DNA from 4 places in the Chitinophaga nivalis genome. Region 4 is predicted to be linked to each of the others. Evidence: riboswitches for the same ligand, from Rfam matches in the RefSeq annotation. Region 4 holds a riboswitch; each other region holds the start of a gene.
The links. Region 4 has a riboswitch for cobalamin ahead of OL444_RS12040 (acyl-CoA thioesterase). Riboswitches for the same ligand answer to the same signal wherever they lie in the genome.

Region 1 (5,489 bases), 1.8 Mb from region 4:
GGCCAATGATATCACCACTATACTGGACCTCTGTGCATCACTGCAGATAAAAGCCTCCAGGTGTGCCTGATACCGGCCATACTCATTATATCAATCGTATACATTGCATGATAACAGCATCAGACATCAGAATAGGTAATTACGTGTCTTATTTTGATCGTAATATGGAGGAAACCGCCTTCCTTGTAGAAGGTATATTCGAAGAATTTATTTATAATTCCGGATTGCCGCTCAGTAAAATTCCCTGCGCCAAAGCCAATCCGGTAGTACTGGATGTATACCTGTTGTCCAGGTTCGGATTCATCCGGGGCGAAGCGGAGTATGGAGAAGATGTAAAGGTTTATTCGCTTAAATACAACCGGCTGAACAGTGTGCATATCCGCTATGAAAACAACGTTTTCCAGCCTTTTACAGACGCACCTACCGGGTTGGTGCCCTATGGCCTTCCGATCGTACACGTGCACCAGCTGCAGAATCTTTTTCACGCCCTTACCCGGGATGAACTGACTTTATTCGAATAGCAGGCTACGATAAAGCCGGTACGGGCAGCCCTTCAGCAGGTCGTTCCCTGTACCGGCTTTATATAAACAACGAGGCAACTACAGTCTTCCGGCTACTACAAAAGCCAGGAAAAGTACCCCGATCAGTATTAAGCCGATGAAAGCCACCCAGGATACCTTCGGATGTGGCAATGATTGCAGTGCAGGCAATATTTCTGCATTCACCTCATACAGCTTATCATCCGTTTTGCGAACGCACCATATTTTGCCAATGGGGAAAAGTGGAATCCAGTAAATATGTACATACGTTTGTCTGACTTCAAATTTTACAAAGTCAGGGATATCGTTGGCGATACCGATATCTGCCAGCTGAAAGGATTTCATGCAGAAACTTCTGCGGCCATAAATAATCATAGTATAGGTTTTAGGGGATTAAAATCATTACAGGGATCCAATATATAATTTTTAAACCACATATTACATTTCCCCTCCTGATGGCCGGCAAACATAACAGCTATGAATACACGAATGATGCTGGTCGGGCCCATACGCCTGGTATGGCGCTAGACATAAAAAAAGAGCCGGTAATAGTACCGGCTCTCATCAATGGTTTATAACAAACAATGCGGGGAAATGAATCAATGAAAGACCGGGAGGGCAGGAAAGTAATAACCTGTATATTGAACTGTTTGTTTCAGGGCACCAGTATTGGCATTATATATCAGCCATCTGTTATTGTTGCTGTTCCCCCATTCTGCGCCGAGCGTAGGAACCACCAGTTCCTGTTTCGCATCATTATACCGTACTGCAGATCCATAGAAATAGTGGCCGGCAGGCAGGGTAATAAAGGGAGCTGACAGCGAAGACGGTGTACCGGGAATATAACGATACACGGTAGTGCCGCCATATTCGAGCATACCACCAATACCGGGGGCTTCTTTCCGGGCAGCGATGTATACCACATTGCCTGCTTTGCCGGCTGTAATAGAACCGGATCTCCAGGAGAGATATGCCCAGGCATTCGTTACTTTAAAGGGCAGTTTGGTTTCGGTAATCTGCAACGTCACCGGATCAATCCTCACCAATGCCGAATCGCCGGCAGCCCATACTGCACCATCATTGGTGCGGGCAAAGCCAATCGTACCTTTCGCATGTTTTTTTACAATGCTATAGTTACTGGCCTGCAGTATTACAATACCATCATCTTTCGTAAGGGTAAAAATGTAGTTGCCGGATAACAGCATATCACCGGCGGAACTGTTGATACCAGCCACTTTGGCGCCAATAGCAGGAGCACTGAGGCTAACGCGGTAAATCCCATCGGCAGCACTCAGCAAGCCACGGGTACTATCTATACCCAGAAAGGCATGCCCTTCATCCTGCGGCAGGGTGGCTATGCGGCCGGTTTCTTTCATGGTATAGGCATCCGTGACCACCATAGGTCCACCTACTTTTACGACCATATACATTTTGCCTTTAAAGATGGTGGCAAACTGCAGGGTGGCTGTAGTAGGCCCCAGGTTCTTCAGCGGATTTTCCAGCTTATACACTCCCTGGGTAACCTTATTACTGTCGTAGCTGTAATAGGCCATGTCGCCGTTGTTGGTGGCATATTGCCCTTCGTGCAGCATGAAAAATCCATTCTCATACTTACCGGTAACCTTTACCTGGTATACAACAGAATCAACACCATTCCGTTGATCACCTGAGGTAAATACAATGCGGTAATCTCCGCGTTCTTTGGCGGCAAAGCGGTAAGCAGCATCATGACCGGCTGCCTCGCCGTTGACCGTCCAGTTAAAATTTTTTCCGGGTGGATAACCGGGAGCCGGCTGCAGCAGGCGGCTATCCCCTACTGCCATATTATACCGGAGTGTGGCAGTCTCACTGACTGGTGATGAGGGAGGGACTTCATTTTTACGGCAGGATACTACCGTCAGTAAAAAAAGGGCGCTCATCCATGATAGTACATGTCTTTTCATTTTCTCTTTTTTAAAAGATGAGTATGTGGGAGGTTAAGGGTACTTATATGTCATCATCATCTGTTGCATTATAGTTACAGCCAAATAGGTAAAACTGTTACTGTCCGCTCATAGGGTTTTAAATTACATGATACAAAGGCAACAAACGTTCATCCTGTTTTCAACATACAAAACAGCTATACAGCATACCAGCTACTGTATGAACGTGGAAATTTATAATACTAAAACGTGCACAGGATTAGCCTGTGATCTGTCATCCGCAGCCATAAATGATAAAACGAGAAAAGAAAGCCATAGTCTGGCTTGCATTCCTTGCCTTTCACCCGAAAGCGCTGAATGATTAATGGCAGCTGGCAGGTCTTCTGGCTTTCCTGCTTTTCCGGAGGGGCCTTCCCGTTATGCCGCAGCACAACAGTGGCGAGGAGAATAATTCCGAAAAAACGACAACTGCCATGGCAGTTGTGCAGGATTACAGCTACGGGGATAGCTCCGGTTTCACACCGGATTCCCTTTTAATATACCGGCACTACACCGGTATAACCAATTGCGGTCACAAACGTACGGTAAGTATATGTAATCACCAAACAGGAAACAGGAAATAAACACTGCAGGGAGCAAGATAGCAACAGTTATTTTCAGGGGGCAGGATAGCATCGCCTTCAAAAGATACATACCTACTGTCTGCTTATACAAACATACGCGCTATCGGCTATACCTACCTGTAACCTACGTCCGTAAAGGGTTAGGGCTACTTATTCTCAACAATTAATTACCACTTGCCGGTTTCGTTAGTACAAATGCTGCTACGAAAAAAAAGCGGACAGGTAGTCTGCAGTAGCCATTCATCCGGCTTTAGGACTGCGCTCCCGCATATGTTCATTGGCCCATGCTGCGAGGTTATATAAATGAGGCAGGAGGCTCTCTCCTTTCGCCGTCAGGGAATAATCAACTCTTGGCGGAATCTCCGGATACATTTGCCGGGCAATCAGTCCGTCTTCCAGCAGGTGTTTCAAAGTAGCCGTCAGCATTTTCTGCGAAATATCGCCAATGGCTTCCTGCACCTGGTGATAGCGCATCGGATGATTGGTTTGTCCTAAAGTAAGTACGATCATCATCGCCCATTTATTCCCGATACGATCAAAGACATCCCTTACCGGACAAAAGTCTATACTCTCTTCATTTTTCAAAAAAACTTTCATAGTAGTTGATTGATTTTCATCATTACATACCTATAGGTACGTAACGCACCTTGCCGTGCCATATTGTTTGATATTCAATGTGTTAATACATTTGATACCCTAAAGTTATTATATAAATTATTAACAAATTTATGATGAAACGGACTTATCGCATTACGACCATTATTTTTCTTGTCATCCTGTTTTTAACGGCTATTACTGATCTGATGAGAATGGATTTTGTACTGACCACGGTACGGCATCTGGGTTATCCGGATTTTCTGCCGCTGTTGATTGGTACCGGAAAATGTATCGGTATTATTCTTTTAAGTCTTCCCCGTTATACACCGTGGAAGGAATGGGGTTATGCAGGCTTTACTGTTTTATTTCTCAGCGCAGCAGCCTCACATGCCTTTGCGGGGGATGCTTTGGGCCATATCCTGCCGCCATTGATATTTGAAACGTTGTTACTCGTTTCTTATTTCAGCATGCGTAAAGTAGTGCATAATGCTACCGCATAATGTTTACGTATCCTTCTTCTTTGCTGCCCTGGTAAAGGAGAAGGATCAGCTTTATCGTCAGTGTTGATTTTTGCCGGCAGGAGGTTATAAAGATGCGTGCGGGAGTTCAGATGAGGCTTGTTTGTTTTGTATGGATTAACTAATGGAATGGAGTGGTGGATCATATAGGCAATGCGACAGGCACCAATGAAAAAAGGTTCCAGCAGATGCTGAAACCTTTTCTTTTTGTGACCTCGTCTGGATTCAAACCAGAAACCTTCTGATCCGTAGTCAGATGCTCTATTCAGTTGAGCTACGAAGCCATTTTGTTTTTTCTCTTTCGAGATGGCAAATGTAGAAGTTTTTACGATTCTAACAAATTATTTTTCAACTTTTTATATTTGACAACTTTTTTGCAAATATAAATTTGGTGATAAAAAATGCTGCAATAATATGCAGCATTTTTTTCTTTTTGTGACCTCGTCTGGATTCAAACCAGAAACCTTCTGATCCGTAGTCAGATGCTCTATTCAGTTGAGCTACGAAGCCGTTTTTCTCTTTCGAGATGGCAAGTGTAGAATATTTTTCAATTCTAACAAATTATTTTTCAATTTTTTATATTTGATGACTTTTTCACAAATATAAATTTGGTGATAAAAAATGCTGCAATAGTATGCAGCATTTTTTATTTTGTGACCTCGTCTGGATTCAAACCAGAAACCTTCTGATCCGTAGTCAGATGCTCTATTCAGTTGAGCTACGAAGCCGTTTCCCCTTTTGGGATCGCAAATGTAGGATTACTTTTTATTCTGACAAATTTTTTTTGAAATATTTTTCAAACAGGACTATCGTAAACGTATATACGCTAATCATACAATCCAATAAAACCCTTTACTGACAAAGGTTACATCAATATAAAAAATCTCGAAAAAAAATAATTATCAGCCCGAAAATCATCACTTCTCTCATCTGCTACGCTCCTATTGTTTTCCTTCTACGTATATACATACCGCCTGATAGGTGCTGCCGGTGGATGCTCCAGCTGATTTCTTCAGCTGTAATCATTCAAAAAGAGATAACTATTTTCGCAGGATGTCTGCCCACAATCATTCCTGGCTGGCAACCGGCTGATTTTTTTATCTCCCGGTATTTTCCAGAAAGCAGTCTCCTGTCCTCTCCGCCGGCATTTACAGCAGCAGTTTCCTTTCATATATAGCGACTTTCGCGTCTCTTCCCCACGAATACACGCTATGGCCGTTGCCGGATATACCTGGATGCCTACACGATGCACCCCCCTTTTCAATAACGGCAACACACCTGGCTGCTATC
Region 2 (5,489 bases), 370 kb from region 4:
AATATGACTCCACGCCGTACTGTATATATATAGGGAGTCTCCGTCCAGATAGTAGTTACTCACCGCAACAGGCAATACATCCGTTACCTGCTGTTTTTCTTTATCTATAAAATAAAGCCTGGAAGGAAGCTGTTTATAATCTCCCCGGGATGTTACCCACAGATCCCCGCGCTTATCGGCTTTTACGTGGTGGAGATTATAATCCACATCGATCCGTCTTTCTTCTTTAAAGGTGGCTACATCAATCACGGATACCGTTCGTTCATATTTCTCGGTATTGCCCGCCCCCATATAACCGCCGGAATTAGCTACGTAGATTTTACCATTGGTTATTTCGATACCGTCGGGCTGGTAGCCAACAATACATTTACCAACGATGGTAAGCGTGGCAGTATCGACTTTAGCTACATATCCTTTTTGCTTATAATCCGGATTAATTTCAATAGGTCCGGCATAGGAAGTGATATAGGCAAATCCCTTATCGAATTTTATATAGCGGCAATTGGGAATGCCAATCTGCCCGATTCTGCGCGCAGTACCGGCTTCCATTACCTCTACTTTATTGGAAGCATTGATGACCGCATACAACCGGTTACCATAAATAGCGATGTCGTTTCCTACATCGCCCAATTCCTTCGGTACATTGGGATTAATGACCGCATAAATATTTCTGCGAAATACACCGGTAGCAAAATCAAAATAGTCCAGTGTACTTTTATTACTGCCCATATTACCTTCATTCAGCAGATAAAAGCCGGCAAAATTGTTTTTAACGGCCGAGTCTACCTTGACGCCATCATTGATGAATACGGCTACATCCTTCCTGCAGGAGGAGATCCCAAAAATCAGCAGCAGTGCGATAAAGCATAAGGAATGCCTGCTCATAGTTCCACGGATAAAATGATTTTATAATTTCGTTTAGGCATCGGGTAATTCAATACCACTTCATAATCCTGACTGAAAACATTGTTCAGCTCTCCGGAAATCCGGAAGCGATATCGTTTAAACTGTATGTTTTTAGAAGCAGAGAGATCGTGTGTATACCAGGGCTGCTCATAGTTCTCCGGTATATTCGCTGAATTATGGTAACGTTCTCCCACGTAAATAAAGCTGTAGTTCAGTCGCCAGGATTTATACTGTACACTGGAGATGAATGAACCACTATGCCAGGGGATATAGGGAATTTGTCCGCCATAGGTGATCTCTTTCAGCGCTGTACTTTTTCTTCCCGTAAAATCCTGTGCCTGCTGATAGGTATAAGCTGTTCTTATATTCAGTAAAATACCTGCCGGAAAAGAAAAGGCCAGGTCTGATACAACATCCACACCTTTTATTTCTACATCTCCCAGATTCATCATCATCCAGCGATACATACCGCTGCCCTTGGGAACGGCGACTATTTTATTGGTAACCTGGTTGTAGTAAAAATCAGTTTGTAGCTGCCACTCCGTTAAAACGGAACCGATGCGGTTTTTACGGTAGGCAAAACCCAGGTTATATTGATGTGTATACTCCGGCTCCAGATTGATATTACCAATATCCGTGTAATACAAATCATTAAAAGTAGGCATCCGGAAAATATTCTTGTAAAAGGCCCTTATATTAAAATCCGCGCGGGAAAAGGGTTTATAGGAGAGAAAAACAGCTGGTGTCACTTCCTGTTTGGATGGGGCGGCAACGGCAGCATTGCCTACCGGCGTATTTCCTTTGACAACCCGCTCATTGACAAACGTACCCAACACGCTGGCCTGCATTTTCAACTTCCCAAATTCTCCTGCTCCGGCCAATGCTACCAGGGAAGTAAATCTCTTCGGGAATACAAAACCAGCCAGATCAGAACGCAACGTATTATACTGGAAGTCCGTCGACAAATTGATATCAATCTTTTTCGACACACTATACTTGTTGGCAATGGAACCATACCACTCCTGCTGATGAAAACTATTATCTATATGCATTAAATCCGGATCCGGATTCAGGTAGCGCATATAATCGTTGGCATACTTTGCATTCACCTGGATATCGTACCCACAGACAACATTTTTTTGAAAAGAGCCCTGCAGGAAGAAGTTCCGGTCCCATTGTCTTTGCGCACGTTTCCAGACATTATTGACGATAGCCCCTGGTATACCTCTTTCCGAATCATAGAAGTACGCTTTGGCATTCCATACCCCCCGATTGATATTACCATATAATCCACCTTCCAGCCTCCACGCATTGATATCTCCATTATGTCTGATAGCAGTGGTATCCCAGGCCACGTCCCCGGATTCAGGGAATACTCTTTTATACCGGAACGGGTAACGACCGGAAGACCTGATATATTCACTGCTGATGGAATAGTTTATATTTTTATTCAACTTCCGCTCCAGTAATACGGAGGGATTGATTAAATCAAACGAACCTGTTTTTAAAACGCCCTTGAAGTTGGTGTTTTTGGCAGAATCGAAGACCGGCTTTCTGCTCCGCAGATAGATACTACCGGAAGATCCGTAATCTCTTGCTGGTTGAAAAATTTCACTTTTCTGACCATTGTACATAGAGATGGATTCAATGTTATCCATTGAAAACTTTCCCAGATCTATCTGTCCGTTTTGTGCGTTACCTAACTGAATACCATCGTAGAATACGCCCATATGGTTAGTCCCCATACTGCGCATATCCACAGTTTTCAGTCCGCCTATTCCGCCATAATCCTTTACCTGCACACCTGCGAAATAGCGTATGGCATCTGCTACAGAAAAACTGTTTAAACTTTTTAAGTTATCGCCGGATAGTTTTTGCGAAGGAATCACTTCTTTATATACAGATGTATAAATAGTAACTCCCCGTAAAGTCTTCACCTTACCGGTATCCACTGGTGTAGTGTTGCGATAGGTTTGCTGTCCGTACAGGTTGGTGCAAATAAATGCTAAAAACGTTATTGGCAACGTTTTTAATGCGTTTGACATACAGGTTAATAGTTGGATTTGTCTGATAGCCTACCAGATGACATACGAAAACAAAAGACCCCGAAATAATTTCAGTGCAAGTTGTATTCAAAGCCTCATCCTCGAAAGCTTTAAAAAATTTAGCTGCATTGGCAGGTCTCCTGGCTTGTTCTCACTTTAGACGGCCTTCCCATTTTTATTCACTAAAAACAGTGGCGAGTAGATGTCAAAGTGTTGTAATAGAACTTACAGTAGCGGGACTGCTCAGGATTTCCACCTGATTCCCTATTAATTCTAACATTGTGAAATTTATGTTAAAAACCAATTGCGGCGTAATATTACGACAAATAATTGATAAAGAAGGAAGAAGTTAAAATATATATGAAAAGCGTAGCAGGCATATACAACCATATTTTAAGCCGCTTAACACAATATCTGTTGCATGCCAGTCTTCCATACCTATATTTATAGGTATGAAATCCTTCTATATTTTCACATTATTATTGCTATCAGGCACCTGGTGTTTTAGTCAGACAAAACAAGATAGCATCGCCATCAAACAAGCCGCACTCGATTATATCGAATCACAGCATACACCGAATCCGGCGCAGATGGAAAGGGCATTACACCCCAGGATGGTGAAGCGTACATTTTGGAAAGATAAAGCCACCAACAAAGATTATCTCCGGGAAACATCTACCGAATCTATGGTACTACTGGCAGAAAGCTACAATAGGAACAAAGATAAATTTCCACCTGTACCTAAGAAAGAAGTGAAACTGCTGGATGTTTCAGACAGAACAGCGTCCCTTAAACTGATCGCAGATGACTGGATCGACTATATGCACCTTGTTAAGTTGAATGGAACCTGGAAAATTATTAATGTGCTTTGGCAATATAATGATAGCTCGCAGCATAAGTAATCGTATACCGTAAAGGTCCGTATGCCTGATGATCCGGCATACGGACCTTTGCTTCATTTGTATTACCGGCACCTGATCAACAGGATCTACCTCCGGTTAAAGCCATCATAAACTCCCCTGCTTTTTTTATAGCCTCTTTTCCTTCCGGCAACAGCGCATGCCACAAGGGAAAGTTATGGATCATCCGGGGCCAGACTTCCAACCTTACATGTACGCCTGCCATAGCTGCATTGTGTGTAAACGTCAGGGCTTCACTCAACATCTCCTCTGCTTCTCCCACGATCACATACACCGGCGCGATACCATGAACAGCTGCATAAACAGGGGAAGCCACCGGCAGCTCCGGATGAGCGCCGCCCAAATACGCGGCAGCCTGTCTTTCAATCACGCTACGGCTTACAATCGGATCTATGCCTTCTCTGGTTCTGTAGGTGGCGCCACTTTGTCCTAAGTCTATCCATGGAGATATCAGGATACCGCCGGCTGGCATTGGTACGCCTCTGTCCCGCGCGAAAAGCAATACATTGATAGTCGCATTGCCTCCCGCAGAATCGCCGCCAATAATAATATTTTCGGCCTTATATCCTTGCTCCAGCAACCATAGATATCCCTCAAATATATCTTCCAGGGGTTGCGGAAACGGATGCTCAGGTGCTAATCGGTAATCCAGGGCGAAGGTTTTCATTTTCCCCGCTCTCCCCAGTTCACTGATTTCTCCCCGATGTGTTGCCGGGCTGCCAATCAGAAATGCACCACCATGTATATAGTACAGCACATGGGTATCGCTGGCACCGGGGGCCATCGTCCATTCACCGGTTAGATTTCCGACGGATACGGTTTCATAAATAATATCAGCAGCCACAGGTAAGGTGGCATACATTTTAGCTGCGGCAATACGTAGTTCAACGATGGGTGCATGCAGATCCAGGTGCTTCTTAAAGTAATCCCTGGCGATTTTCAAACCTTCTTTCATACTGTTATTGTTTTAGTATTTATAACAGCAAATCTCGGATGACAACCACCCTGCCTGTTAGAAAATAACCGGCCAACATTGGTACTTTTCATTCCAAAATATCAAGGTTACCTGTTCAGATATTTTTCGTGCATGCGTTTACGATATGCAGCGGGCGATACGCCTTCCTGTTTTTTAAACTGACGGGAGAAATAAGAAAAGTCCTTAAACCCCAGCTGATCGCTAATATCACCGATTGGCAGGTTACAATAAACCAACATCCGTTTTGCCTCTATCAGGCCCCGATCGCGGATCATCTCCCCTGCCGTCTTACCCGTTAACTGCCGGACAATTTTATTGAGATAATTGGCAGATATATGCAGCTTATCTGCATAAAAGGTTAACGGCGTCGCTTCCCTATAATGTTGCGCTATCAGTTTCTTAAACCTTTTAAGCAAGACCACCTGAAAAGTGTCTTTCAATGCTACGGGATCATTGTGCATGAATCGCTGAATACGATTCAGTAAAACAAACAGTAAGCCATTGATGATTAAAGGCACTTTCACTGGCCGGTCCAGCTCTGCTGTCAGCGGATCAATAATCGCACGCAACTCCTGTTGCATGCTTTCGTCTAAACATAGATATGGTTTAGTGAAGCTATCCTCCAGAAAAGTAAGTTCAAAA
Region 3 (5,489 bases), 830 kb from region 4:
ATCGCAAATTCTTTGCGTACAATTTCAGCTCCTGCGCTTAAAGCAATTAACTTACCTCTTGCCACGTTTCGGGACAAAGGAGCCATACCACAGTTTGTAGAAGGGTAAAGATTTTCAATATCTACAAACTCAAGCGCTTTACGTAGCGTATTAGCTACTTCTTCAGGTGTTTCAATAGTATTGGTGGCCACATCAATTGCACCAACCATTATTTTTTTGCCTCGAACAAGTTCAATTAAATTTAAAGGCACATTTGAGTTGTGGCATTCTAATGACACCACGTCAATTTTAGATTTTTGAATTTTAGGGAAAATTTCTTCGTATTGACGCCATTCTGAACCTAATGTTTTTTTCCAATCGTTATTGGCTTGTATTCCATAACCATAGCAAATATGCACTGCAGTTTCGCAGTGTAAACCTTCAATGGCTCTTTCTAATGCTGCCATTCCCCAATCGTTCACTTCATCAAAGAACACATTAAATGCAGGTTCATCAAACTGGATAATATCTACCCCTGCATCCTGCAGCTCTCTTGCTTCTTCATTGAGTGCTTTCGCAAATTCCCACGCTAATTTTTCCCGGCTTTTGTAATGGTCATCATATAAGGTATCTACCATTGTAAGCGGTCCCGGTAATGCCCATTTTATAGGCTTATTAGTCTGTCTACGTAAAAATTTAGCATCTTCAACAAAAACTGCTTTTTGACGTGCAACATCACCTACAACCACTGGAACACTCGCATCATAACGGTTACGAATTCTCACAGTTTTGCGATTTTCAAAATCTACACCACTTAAATGCTCGATAAAAGTGGTTACGAAATGTTGGCGTGTTTGCTCACCATCACAAATGATATCTAACCCAGCCAATTGTTGTTCCTGCAAAGAAATGCGCAAAGCATCTTGTTTCCCTTCCAATAACTGATCTCCTTCTAATTTCCAGGGCGACCAAAGTTTCTCAGGTGGTGCAAGCCAGGCTGGTTTAGGTAAACTTCCTACAATTGAGGTTGGTAATAGTTTTTCCATTGTTGTTTCTTATTTTCTTTGATTTATTAATTAGCGAATTTAGCAGCCCACTGCTCAAGAATATCCTGGTAAGGTTTAATGAAATGCTCTTCAGCATATTTACCCTGTTCAACAGCCAGTCGGCTGCGCTCTTCACGGTCATAAACCACGCGGGTCAGTGAATAATCTTCGTGTTTAAGACTAGGTTGATAAATTTTCCCAGCCCCTGAATTTGCATTGTAAATTTCAGGGCGATAAATCTTCTGGAAAGTCTCCATCGTACTGATTGAGCTGATTAGTCCAATATCAGTATAATCAGCAAGCAGATCTCCGGAATGATAAAAAGCCATCGGTGCCACACTGTTCGGAGGCATGAAAAAACGAACTTTTAAGCCCATTTTAGAGAAATATTCATCAGTGATAGAATACTGATCCTGCAGATACTCAAAACCCAGAACCTGATGCTGATACTCAGTGCGGGTATACGTTTTGTTGCCCGATACACTTAGACAAATGATCGGAGACATTTTAAAGTGCTCTTTATAAGTGGCTGAACTCACAAAGCACTTGTAAAGTTTTCCGTGCAAATCACCAAAATTTTCAGGAATACAAAAATTAGATTTATTTTTATTGTGCTCGATCAATAAAATACTGAAATCATAATCACGAACATAAGAGGAAAAATTATTTCCGGCAATACCTTCGATACGCTGGCTAGTCTTACGGTCAAAAATATTCGTTTTTAAAACTTCAATCAACGGCAGATTGTTAATACCATTCTTATCACCAATACTCATCGTTACTGTGATGATTTCAAGTTCTACAAGGTAACGATCACCTTTAGGATTATCCAAATGAGCCAATGCATTGAATCGATTGTTAATCATATTTAAGGCATTACGTAAGTTTTGTTGGCGATTAGCTCCTCTGGCCAAGTTTGCAAAATTGGTTGTCAGACGCGTTTGACTTGAGGGGTGATAGTTTTCATCTAAACATGTACTCTTCAGCGTGAACACAAAATTATCCTTGATGGTATTCTGAATATTTTCCCTGTATTTTTGTTCGTTTACTTTCGAACTTTCTGATATGATCGCTTCCATTAGTTGTTGCAATTATTTTATTTTCAAAAAACAATTATTCTATAGCTAACTTAATTATCAATTAAACGCTGCGACCACTAAAGAAAGGACCTAAGGAAGAGATATGTACATGAAGAGGCGTGATCAAGCCTTGATGGGCTTAAAACTTGTACAATCTGACCAATGACCTCTTTACGCGGAAGCATCGACCAATACAGCAAAGGCAGGTATCCTGACTTGTAACAGCTTTTACCAGCCTTCCCGCTTTCGCAGTGACCACTATTGTAAAGCCCTGTTGTGTTACTTACAGTTGCGCGACAGCTCGTGATTTGCACACGATTCCCTTTTAATTCACCGCTAAGTAAAACCTTTCCTGATTGTTGAAATATGAAAAGAACAGAAGTATTAAATTGCTGTCAAAGTTATGTTTTTGACCATAAAAACTTATTAAATACCAAGAATTAAGTAAAAAATGCCGTATTTGAAACTACTTTTAGCTATTTATGCTGTAATTTTTTTATTTTTATGGCCATTAAAGTTATTTATGCTATGGACCAACTAGATGAGATCGATCTGAAACTATTAAAGCTATTGACGAATGATTCGAGCCGGACGATTAAAGAGCTGGCCGAGGAAGTTAATCTGTCATCCTCGCCTGTCGTTGCACGGGTCAAACGACTGGAAAACAATGGCTACATCAAAAAATATATTGCACTGCTCAACCCGGAAAAATTCAACCAGGGATTTATTGTATTTTGCAATATCAAGCTAAAACAACATGACCGGGAAATCGGACATAGTTTTGTGGCGGATATTCTCAAGATTGACGAGGTAGTTGAATGCTATAATATCTCTGGAGATTATGATTTTTTTCTAAAAGTGTTTGCCCGTGACATGAAGCATTACCAGGATTTCGTATTTAATAAACTAGGTTCAGTAAAAAGTATTGGCAGCGCGCACAGTACCTTCGTTATGTCGGAGATCAAGAATTCGCATAATTTCTGCTTTTAATAGTGACAGAAGTTTGGGTTAATGGGTACAATAAATTTTGAAAATTTAAGATTTATTTATTATTGGATGCAAGTGTATGAGTGCAGTGGTAACCAAATTATTTATTCTCAAAGCGCAATTAAAAGTTTTAGGGTTGAAGATGTTTGTAAAAATGCTTAGCTGAATGTCGTTGATCTATAAGATGTCGATGTCCTTTACAAAAATCCTCAATTTTAGATAGATCATCTATCAGAAGGTTCGAAAGTTGTCCCTCGTAGTCCGCAAAAAACTTCCTTTGATTTTTGATTCCTTACCCCATTAAATTAATTGAAGGAGTGAAAACAACCAAAACATTAGAGGATAACACAAGTATTAGTGACGATATTTTCTCAATGCTTGCACCGTTTGATAAATACCCTATGCGATAAATATCCTTCTCAGGAAATCAACAATATATTAACAAAGAGGCTCCTCAACGTTTAAGAAATCCCCATATGTGTAGTGGTCAAAATTCAAAAAAACATTCACCAATAGACGATAGGTTATCTAAGAAGCAATCATGTTTCACTTGATAATTTTAAATTGAAATTATTGTCAGGATTGGGATCACTCCCCCGAGAGAGCTTACTGGTTATGATTGTATTTATTTCACTCCTGCAAAATCCTTTCTCCAATTTTTCTATATCCGTTACAATAAATTTATATCAAGCTTCGCAGATGGGTTTCAACCTACCGAACCAGAGAACTGGTGCGGTAGCATCCAGATTCGATGGCCCTGGCAATTTCCATATGGCAGCTTCAATATGCTTCTCATAATATCAATTCAAAAAGGTATGTTTTGCGATATAAGTATAGTGAGCAGTTGATCATAATCGCTTAGTGTTTCCCTTTTTTGAGGTCATTAAATGCACAAACTCCGCAACCATTTACATCCGTCGCAAGAATGTATCCTTAGGGGGCAGATTGTCTGGGATTGAGCAACCGCACCAGTATCAGCCCTTTAAAACAACGCAAGAAAATACCCGGGCCAATAACAAAACACTTTGCGACCAGGAGCGACATGCTTACAACGCAAATACCATAGACAAATTCAAATCATATCAACAAGATAATAATAAGGAATGCTTACATTCTGTATTAGAATTTTTTTTGAAATTTTTTCTCATTCATGAACAAAATCAAATTAAGCGCTGTTATCTATTAGCGTAAAAACTTACGATCTCAAATAACCAGTTCCTAACCTCATTCCCAACCCTCAAATACCATAACATCAATGCACCATTTAAAAGGACACTAACTGACCAATATTATCCCATTCCGGGTGTTATCTACTCACATTTGACTTCTCTTTCCGGAGATGATCAGCATTCTTTTCTGATATACATATATATAATCAATGGCGGATACCGAAAAGCCAGAACAGAGTAGGTAAAACTTTAACATCACCTCATATGTCAAACACAGCGCAAGCTCCCGAGCATTCAAGAACTGCTCAAAGATCGGTAGTTAACAACATCAGTGTATTAACAATCGTTGACGTCGAACAAATTAAGTCCCTCAATCCCAATCCAAGTCAGGACCCGGACAAACCACAGCCTATTCATTACAACCAGGGTGTCACCATGAGATGCCCTTATGATCACTTCGTGTCGGAACCTGGCCCGGGGAATATTACCTTCAAGGCAAATTTACAAGATACCGTTTCTTTCAGGGCAACGACTGTTTCCGGTAATTCAGAAAATGCTGTTATTGTCTATAAAATAAAAGGCAACGACTCAGTGAATGTATTTAACCCTTTTCTGACAAATACGATCACCAGGACTGGTTCAGTAGTGCCTTCATCACCCAATAGTGTTCCCCCATTAACTACCCCCCTCACATTTTATTCATTTGATTCCAAGATAAAAAGTAAAGGCACTGAAGTCTTCACCATCTATCTGGCGCTATATGAGCTGGATGCATCCGGGGAGAATCAGGTACTTTATGGCTACTTCTACTGGGATCCAACCATTCAGGTACAATAAGCCGCTGATATCCTTTTACGTATTCAATGTTTTATATACAGCAGTTCTGCATAAACGGAACTGCTGTATAATGTCTGAAACCTGATACAGGCCAGCTACGCTGGTCTCAATTTCTTATAATTCTTCGGCGCAATACTCGTTTCCTTTAAATAGCCCCTTTCAATAAAGGAGCTGTTGCTCCGGGTACTATTCCCGTTTGAGCAAGACAAAATGCAAGCTATCTTTCTTTTCAATGTACCAATGCTTATTCAATTCCAGTGACCAGCCATTCGCTTGTACAATACCATCTTTTACACACAGATTATCCCTTGCCGGCAATGTAATCACTTGCCAGTTCTGCATAAGCATGCCACCATTTTCCACCTTCAGCTTTCCCCAAACATCTTTTATTT
Region 4 (5,489 bases):
ATTGACCGGAAAAGTAGTTTGTGCCTGGGCATAGTGAATGGCAGATAAAAAAGACAGGCATAACGGTAACGCATATCTTTTCAGTAAGGTACCGGCCATGCCGGTGCGGATGGGAGAGGCAGTAAGCGGGCTTCCGGCGGGCTTTTCTGTACGCGTGTTTAAGAATAAGAAGCTTGTCATGTCATGTGGTTTTAACGAAACTCATCGTGTAGGTTATGCAGATATTTGACTATCGCGTTTCAAGGATAATGACACGAAGCAGATGGCTGACCCCTATCTTTTCTGATAACAATAATTTCTATGCTCAGGCGTTCATCGTCAACGTTATACCCGCTAATTCATTGGGTAGCTATTGCAAAAAATATGGTAATTGTTATGAGTGGTAACCACCCGTTTTATGCAGGCATAAACGGTTGTTCTATCCATACCCGAATACAGGATAACAAGTGCCGGTGTATTTTTTTTCTTCTTAAGAAAAACATAAAAAGGATAAATGGAAAAGGTGGCTTTTTAGAAAAGGGGTGATTTTTTTTGCGTGGTGATATGTATTACAAATAACATTTTGTAAATTAAAGTGCTGGCTGCCTGTGAGAGACGAGAGAAACCCGGACGGGTATTTCGGGTACTATTGTATTAATAAATTTTAAACTTATTATTAACCCAGCTATACTCCGGGAAAAATCCGGAAATTGGATCCCGATAAGTATATATCAATCAGTGAACAAGTACGGTGAACAAGATATCCTGTAAACACAAACCCGTTTATACTATCCTTTAATCTATAAACACATCAGTAAACAATGAAGCATCAATGGAAGCAATCCGGCATTGCTATAGCTATGCTATTGGCTGTTAGCGCCTGTTCCAAACCAGTACAGGATACTGTAAACAAAGACGATAACCGGGCCGTACATGCCGGTACCGCACTGGCGCAGCAAGCAGCGGGTGTTACCCTCGACTGGGATAAAACCTATCAGCGGATGGAAGGTTTTGGTACTTTCGGTGGACGTATCATGCCATTTTTTGAATCGGCCAACCGCGACACAGTGATGGAGCGGCTCTTCGGCAACAGCGGGTTGCAGCTGTCTATTATACGCAGCAAGGTATTGCATACTTTCCCTTTTGATGCACAAACAGGTAAGGTCACCATTCTGCCAGCCGGCGCGGATATCAACATGGATCCCAACAGCGCTGCCTACAAAAATCTCAGCGAAGATGCACGCGAACAGGTAGGGCAATTGTGGATATTGAAGAAAGTAAAAGAAAGATATAATGTACCGGTAGCTATTGCCAGTGCCTGGACACCGCCGTTGTATATGAAAACCAATGCGGTGATCAATGCGAAATGGTTCAATGGGCTTAACTTCAACTGCTGCTCTTCCAACTTCGCCAAATACCTGGCGGGTTTTGTAAAAGCGTATCAGCAACAGGGTATCGACTTCTACGCGATCTCTCCTACCAACGAACCGGAGAACGTTGTATCTGACTGGGATGCTTCTTACTGGGACAGCAAACACCTGGGTGAATTTATTACCAACAACCTGCGGCCTGCCTTACAGGCGAATGGACTCCAAACAAAAATCATCGCTTCTGAAAATGCAGCGTGGGGTACTGCACAGGGCTTTTTATCCGGTATAGATGCCAGTCAGGTAGATATCTTTGCCGGACATGGTTATCCGGAAATCGTAGATCTGCCGGGACTGATGATCTCTAAAAAGCCCCGCTACAACCAACGTCCTGCACCCTGGACTTTCAACACACAGGGTAAGTCTATCTGGCTCACAGAAATCAGCGACGATAATGGTATCTATGATAACAGCATGACGGAAGGACTGGCCTTTGCGACCAGCATGCATAAATTCCTGGCAGAGTGTAATGTGAATGCTTTTGTTTACTGGCTGGGAATGCTGGCTATCCGTAACAATGAATCACTCATTGGTACAACGGCTGATGGTAAACTGGAATATCCTAAAACATACGATGTAATGGGACAATACTCCCGCTTTATCCATCCGGGTTATGTACGTATCGGTGTTAGCAACAGCAACGCCAATGTGCAGATGTCGGCTTACAAAGAGCCGCAGACCGGTAACTTCACCGTGGTGATGACCAATACCACCGGAGATGCTGTGAATTGCCACCTGCAGCTGAAAGGTTTCCGTGCAGGTTCCTTAACTTCCTATCTGACGGCAGAAGGAGCTGCCCGCTGGGCACAGGGTACACCGCAGGCTGCCAACGCAGATGGTACCATCGATGTGGTAGCGCCTCCGCGCAGCGTAATTACCTTCACCGGCAAACAGCAATAACCACGATTTTTTATATAGTACGCAACGGCCCGAAGTGCATATAGTAATTCACTGTATGCACTTCGGGCCGTTGCGTAATGTTTTAATGTGTATATTTGTGCCACTCTTTACAGATAAAGGTTGCTTTTGCCGCGCAAAAGCATTAAAAGGGAACCATGTGTAAATCATGGGCTGTCCCGCAACTGTAAGCAGCTACCCGATTTTATTCCTCCATGTTCATTGTCCGAGAGGATGAGAAGAACGAATAAAATGCTGCGAGCCAGGATACCTGCCTTATTTGTTTTTTGACAATGCTTTCGTGGACTGAAGCGGTGTCAATGCACAGGATAATAGTGACGCCTGGTTGTATACTACAGCCGTCACGTAAATGCTGACAGATGATACCTATCTGTTGGTATGCCTTCCTTCATTGATACTTCCACATGAAACACTGTCCCTGACTGAATGATAATCGGGTAGCCACATGGCCTGCCGGTGACGATTGGCAGTTGCCCTGACGGTTTGTATATCATTCAGCAAAACTATTGCGGAAAAGCGTATAGGCTTTTCCGTTAATACCTGCTGTATAGCAGGATAAAATATTATTTATTCGTTTATCAAACCATCGGAAACATGACAATAGAAGAACGTATCCAGGCATCAGAAACACGCATTTTCAAAGCGATCTTCCCGGAAAGCACCAACCATTATGATACCATGTTTGGTGGTACTGCGATGTACCTGATGGATGAAGTAGCCTTTATTACCGCTACCCGCTTTACCCGTAAAAAAGTAGTCACCGTTTCATCTGACCGGATTGATTTTACCAAGCCAATTCCTGCCGGTACCATCATTGAGCTGATTGGCAGAGTAACCAAGGTAGGCAATACCAGTCTGAAAGTATCGGTAGAGATTTTTATTGAAGAGATGTATTCGGATGTGAGAGAGCTGGCGATCTCCGGAACGTTCACCTTTGTGGCCATTGATGACCAGAAAAAACCTGTGAAAGTCCTATAACCCGGGGCTGCGTTTAATAGCGCATCCCTTTTATTTGCAATTCCCTATCAGGCCGGTTTTCCGCCCTGCTGACCAGCAGCAGCGGAATCCGGCCCGGAATTGAATCCGTTAAAACCCCCTGATAGATCCCTTTCACGATAAGTTGAAGCGCCTGTAACCAGCACCACCCCTACATCAATGCGGAAAATATATCCCATTCCGCACGCTAAAAATTTCCCGATATCGAAAATGATTCCGTGAATATTCAAATACTTTTGTGCACTGATCACCGGATGAAAACCGGTGCTTCATCTGCGGGAAGTATTACTGCAACGTGAAATCAGGAAATAAACGATACCGGATATTCCTGCCTGTTCCCTGAGTATAGCCAATCGCGTTATCCGTAAAGTATTATTATAATATCATTCAAAAAAATGCATACGAAGAAAAAACGACTGATAAACAATTATTACACCCTTGCCCTGTTGCCAGGTAGTGCTAATAAGATAGCCGGCATCTGTGAGATAACTGTTTCCTACGTTTTTACTGCTAAAATGAAATACTGATGAAAAAACCAAAACCAGCACATAAACCCGGTTCCCGGTCCTTATTCTATCGTATTTCTGCCTGGCTGCACCTTTGGCTGGGACTGATATCAGGTATCATCGTTGTGATCATCTGTATCACCGGCTGCATTTGGGTATTTAATGAAGAAATTACCGGTATCCTCGAACCACGTACCGTGGTGGCTACACAGCCAGGTAAAGCTGTGATATCTCCCTCCCGTATTATGGAAATTGTGGATAAGGAGTACCCTGGTAAAAAGCCGGGCTATATGCTTTACCGCGAAGGCCGGGCGATTGAAACCAATGTCGGTAGCAGAAGAGGTGGATCTTCCCTGAAAATAAATCCCTATACCGGCGAAGTAATCAGCAAAGAAACCCGTAAGCCGGGTGAAGCGGACTTTTTCCGCTGGATACTCAACGGACACCGCTTCCTGTGGCTGCCATATAAAATAGGCCGTCCTATCATCAATTACAGTACCCTGATATGTGTTATTACCCTGATCAGCGGTCTGGTATTATGGTGGCCTAAAAAATGGAATAAAAATACCCGCGAACAAAGCTTTAAAATCAAGTGGGGCGCCAGTTTCAAACGGGTGAACTACGACCTGCACAATGTACTGGGTTTCTACGGATTGCTGGTATTGCTGGCCATTGGTATGACAGGTATGGTGTGGGGATTGGACTGGTGGAGTAAAGGAGTGTATTGGACCACTACCGGTGGTAAATCAATATCTAAAGATAGTCGGCCGGTTTCCGATACGCTGCAGGCCCCTCATAAAAAATACACCCCGGCACAGTCTATGGACCTGGCGTGGGACAAGGTAGCAGAGAAGCATCCGGCTTCCAGCGGCTTTTATATGAGTTTCCCGGATTCGGCGGATGCTGCCAGCGTGATTACGGTAATAGTATATCCCAGTAAAGGACAATATTACAATCATGAGCGTTATGCGTTTGATCAGTATACCCTTGCGGAACTGAAAGGAGATGAAGTGCCTTATGCGCAAGCCGGCTTTGGAGACAAACTGCGACGCATGAACTACGATATCCATGTGGGTAGCATACTGGGATTACCCGGAAAATTTGCCGCCTTCTTTGCCAGCCTTATCGGTGCTACCCTGCCGATAACCGGTTTCCTGGTATGGTGGGGCAAACGGAAAAAGAAGAAGAAACCTGTAGCTGTAAAAACAAAAGCTGCTGTTGCACGCCCTGTACCACAGGTGTAATGCCAGCTGCCTGAAAACAGGCTATCCGTTGAAAAAAGTATAGAACAATCACCTGTAGCAAGCAAAATTTCTATACGGATAGCTGATACTATGAAAATAAATACACTGATTTATTAATGTTATCCCGGTAACAGGCGTATCGTATGCGGCTGTACACCATCTCTGAAATGGCAGGCTGTATGACCCGGCCCGCACGGGAGCGCATTGTTCAAAAAAAGACAGACATGATGAATTGGAAGATAGCCTTGCTTGGGCTGGTAAGCCTGCCATTTACCATAATGGCTGCACAGGCGCAGGAAAAGCAGTATACCGTAAAAGGTACTATTGTGGATTCCCTTTCTGTAAAACCGGTCGCTTATGTAACCGTAGGCGTACTCAATAAAGAAGGACAGCCGGTTGCTGCTGCCTACAGTGAAACC

Region 1: linked by a shared signal. The riboswitch ahead of OL444_RS18660 (DUF5074 domain-containing protein) and the one ahead of OL444_RS12040 (acyl-CoA thioesterase) in region 4 are both predicted to bind cobalamin.
Region 2: linked by a shared signal. The riboswitch ahead of OL444_RS13575 (TonB-dependent receptor) and the one ahead of OL444_RS12040 (acyl-CoA thioesterase) in region 4 are both predicted to bind cobalamin.
Region 3: linked by a shared signal. The riboswitch ahead of OL444_RS08680 (DUF1852 domain-containing protein) and the one ahead of OL444_RS12040 (acyl-CoA thioesterase) in region 4 are both predicted to bind cobalamin.

What each region holds. Positions count from the first base shown of each region.
Region 1 covers NZ_JAPDNR010000001.1:4,712,923-4,718,411, reverse strand. The annotation lists gene OL444_RS18675 (hypothetical protein) at 1-70, shown strand, start outside; gene OL444_RS18670 (hypothetical protein) at 108-521, shown strand; gene OL444_RS18665 (hypothetical protein) at 600-914, opposite strand; gene OL444_RS18660 (DUF5074 domain-containing protein) at 1,139-2,482, opposite strand; cobalamin riboswitch at 2,818-3,042, opposite strand; gene OL444_RS18655 (winged helix-turn-helix transcriptional regulator) at 3,325-3,681, opposite strand; gene OL444_RS18650 (DoxX family protein) at 3,813-4,181, shown strand; tRNA gene OL444_RS18645 (tRNA-Arg) at 4,410-4,483, opposite strand; tRNA gene OL444_RS18640 (tRNA-Arg) at 4,636-4,709, opposite strand; tRNA gene OL444_RS18635 (tRNA-Arg) at 4,854-4,927, opposite strand.
Region 2 covers NZ_JAPDNR010000001.1:3,305,549-3,311,037, reverse strand. The annotation lists gene OL444_RS13580 (YncE family protein) at 1-885, opposite strand, end outside; gene OL444_RS13575 (TonB-dependent receptor) at 882-2,951, opposite strand; cobalamin riboswitch at 3,065-3,271, opposite strand; gene OL444_RS13570 (nuclear transport factor 2 family protein) at 3,404-3,853, shown strand; gene OL444_RS13565 (alpha/beta hydrolase) at 3,930-4,826, opposite strand; gene OL444_RS13560 (AraC family transcriptional regulator) at 4,934-5,489, opposite strand, start outside.
Region 3 covers NZ_JAPDNR010000001.1:2,107,547-2,113,035, reverse strand. The annotation lists gene OL444_RS08685 (methionine synthase) at 1-1,025, opposite strand, end outside; gene OL444_RS08680 (DUF1852 domain-containing protein) at 1,052-2,104, opposite strand; cobalamin riboswitch at 2,289-2,470, opposite strand; gene OL444_RS08675 (Lrp/AsnC family transcriptional regulator) at 2,609-3,094, shown strand; gene OL444_RS08670 (inclusion body family protein) at 4,525-5,097, shown strand; gene OL444_RS08665 (hypothetical protein) at 5,284-5,489, opposite strand, start outside.
Region 4 covers NZ_JAPDNR010000001.1:2,940,184-2,945,672, forward strand. The annotation lists gene OL444_RS12030 (amidohydrolase family protein) at 1-180, opposite strand, end outside; gene OL444_RS12035 (glycoside hydrolase) at 801-2,306, shown strand; cobalamin riboswitch at 2,407-2,595, shown strand; gene OL444_RS12040 (acyl-CoA thioesterase) at 2,919-3,302, shown strand; gene OL444_RS12045 (PepSY-associated TM helix domain-containing protein) at 3,847-5,070, shown strand; gene OL444_RS12050 (TonB-dependent receptor) at 5,295-5,489, shown strand, end outside.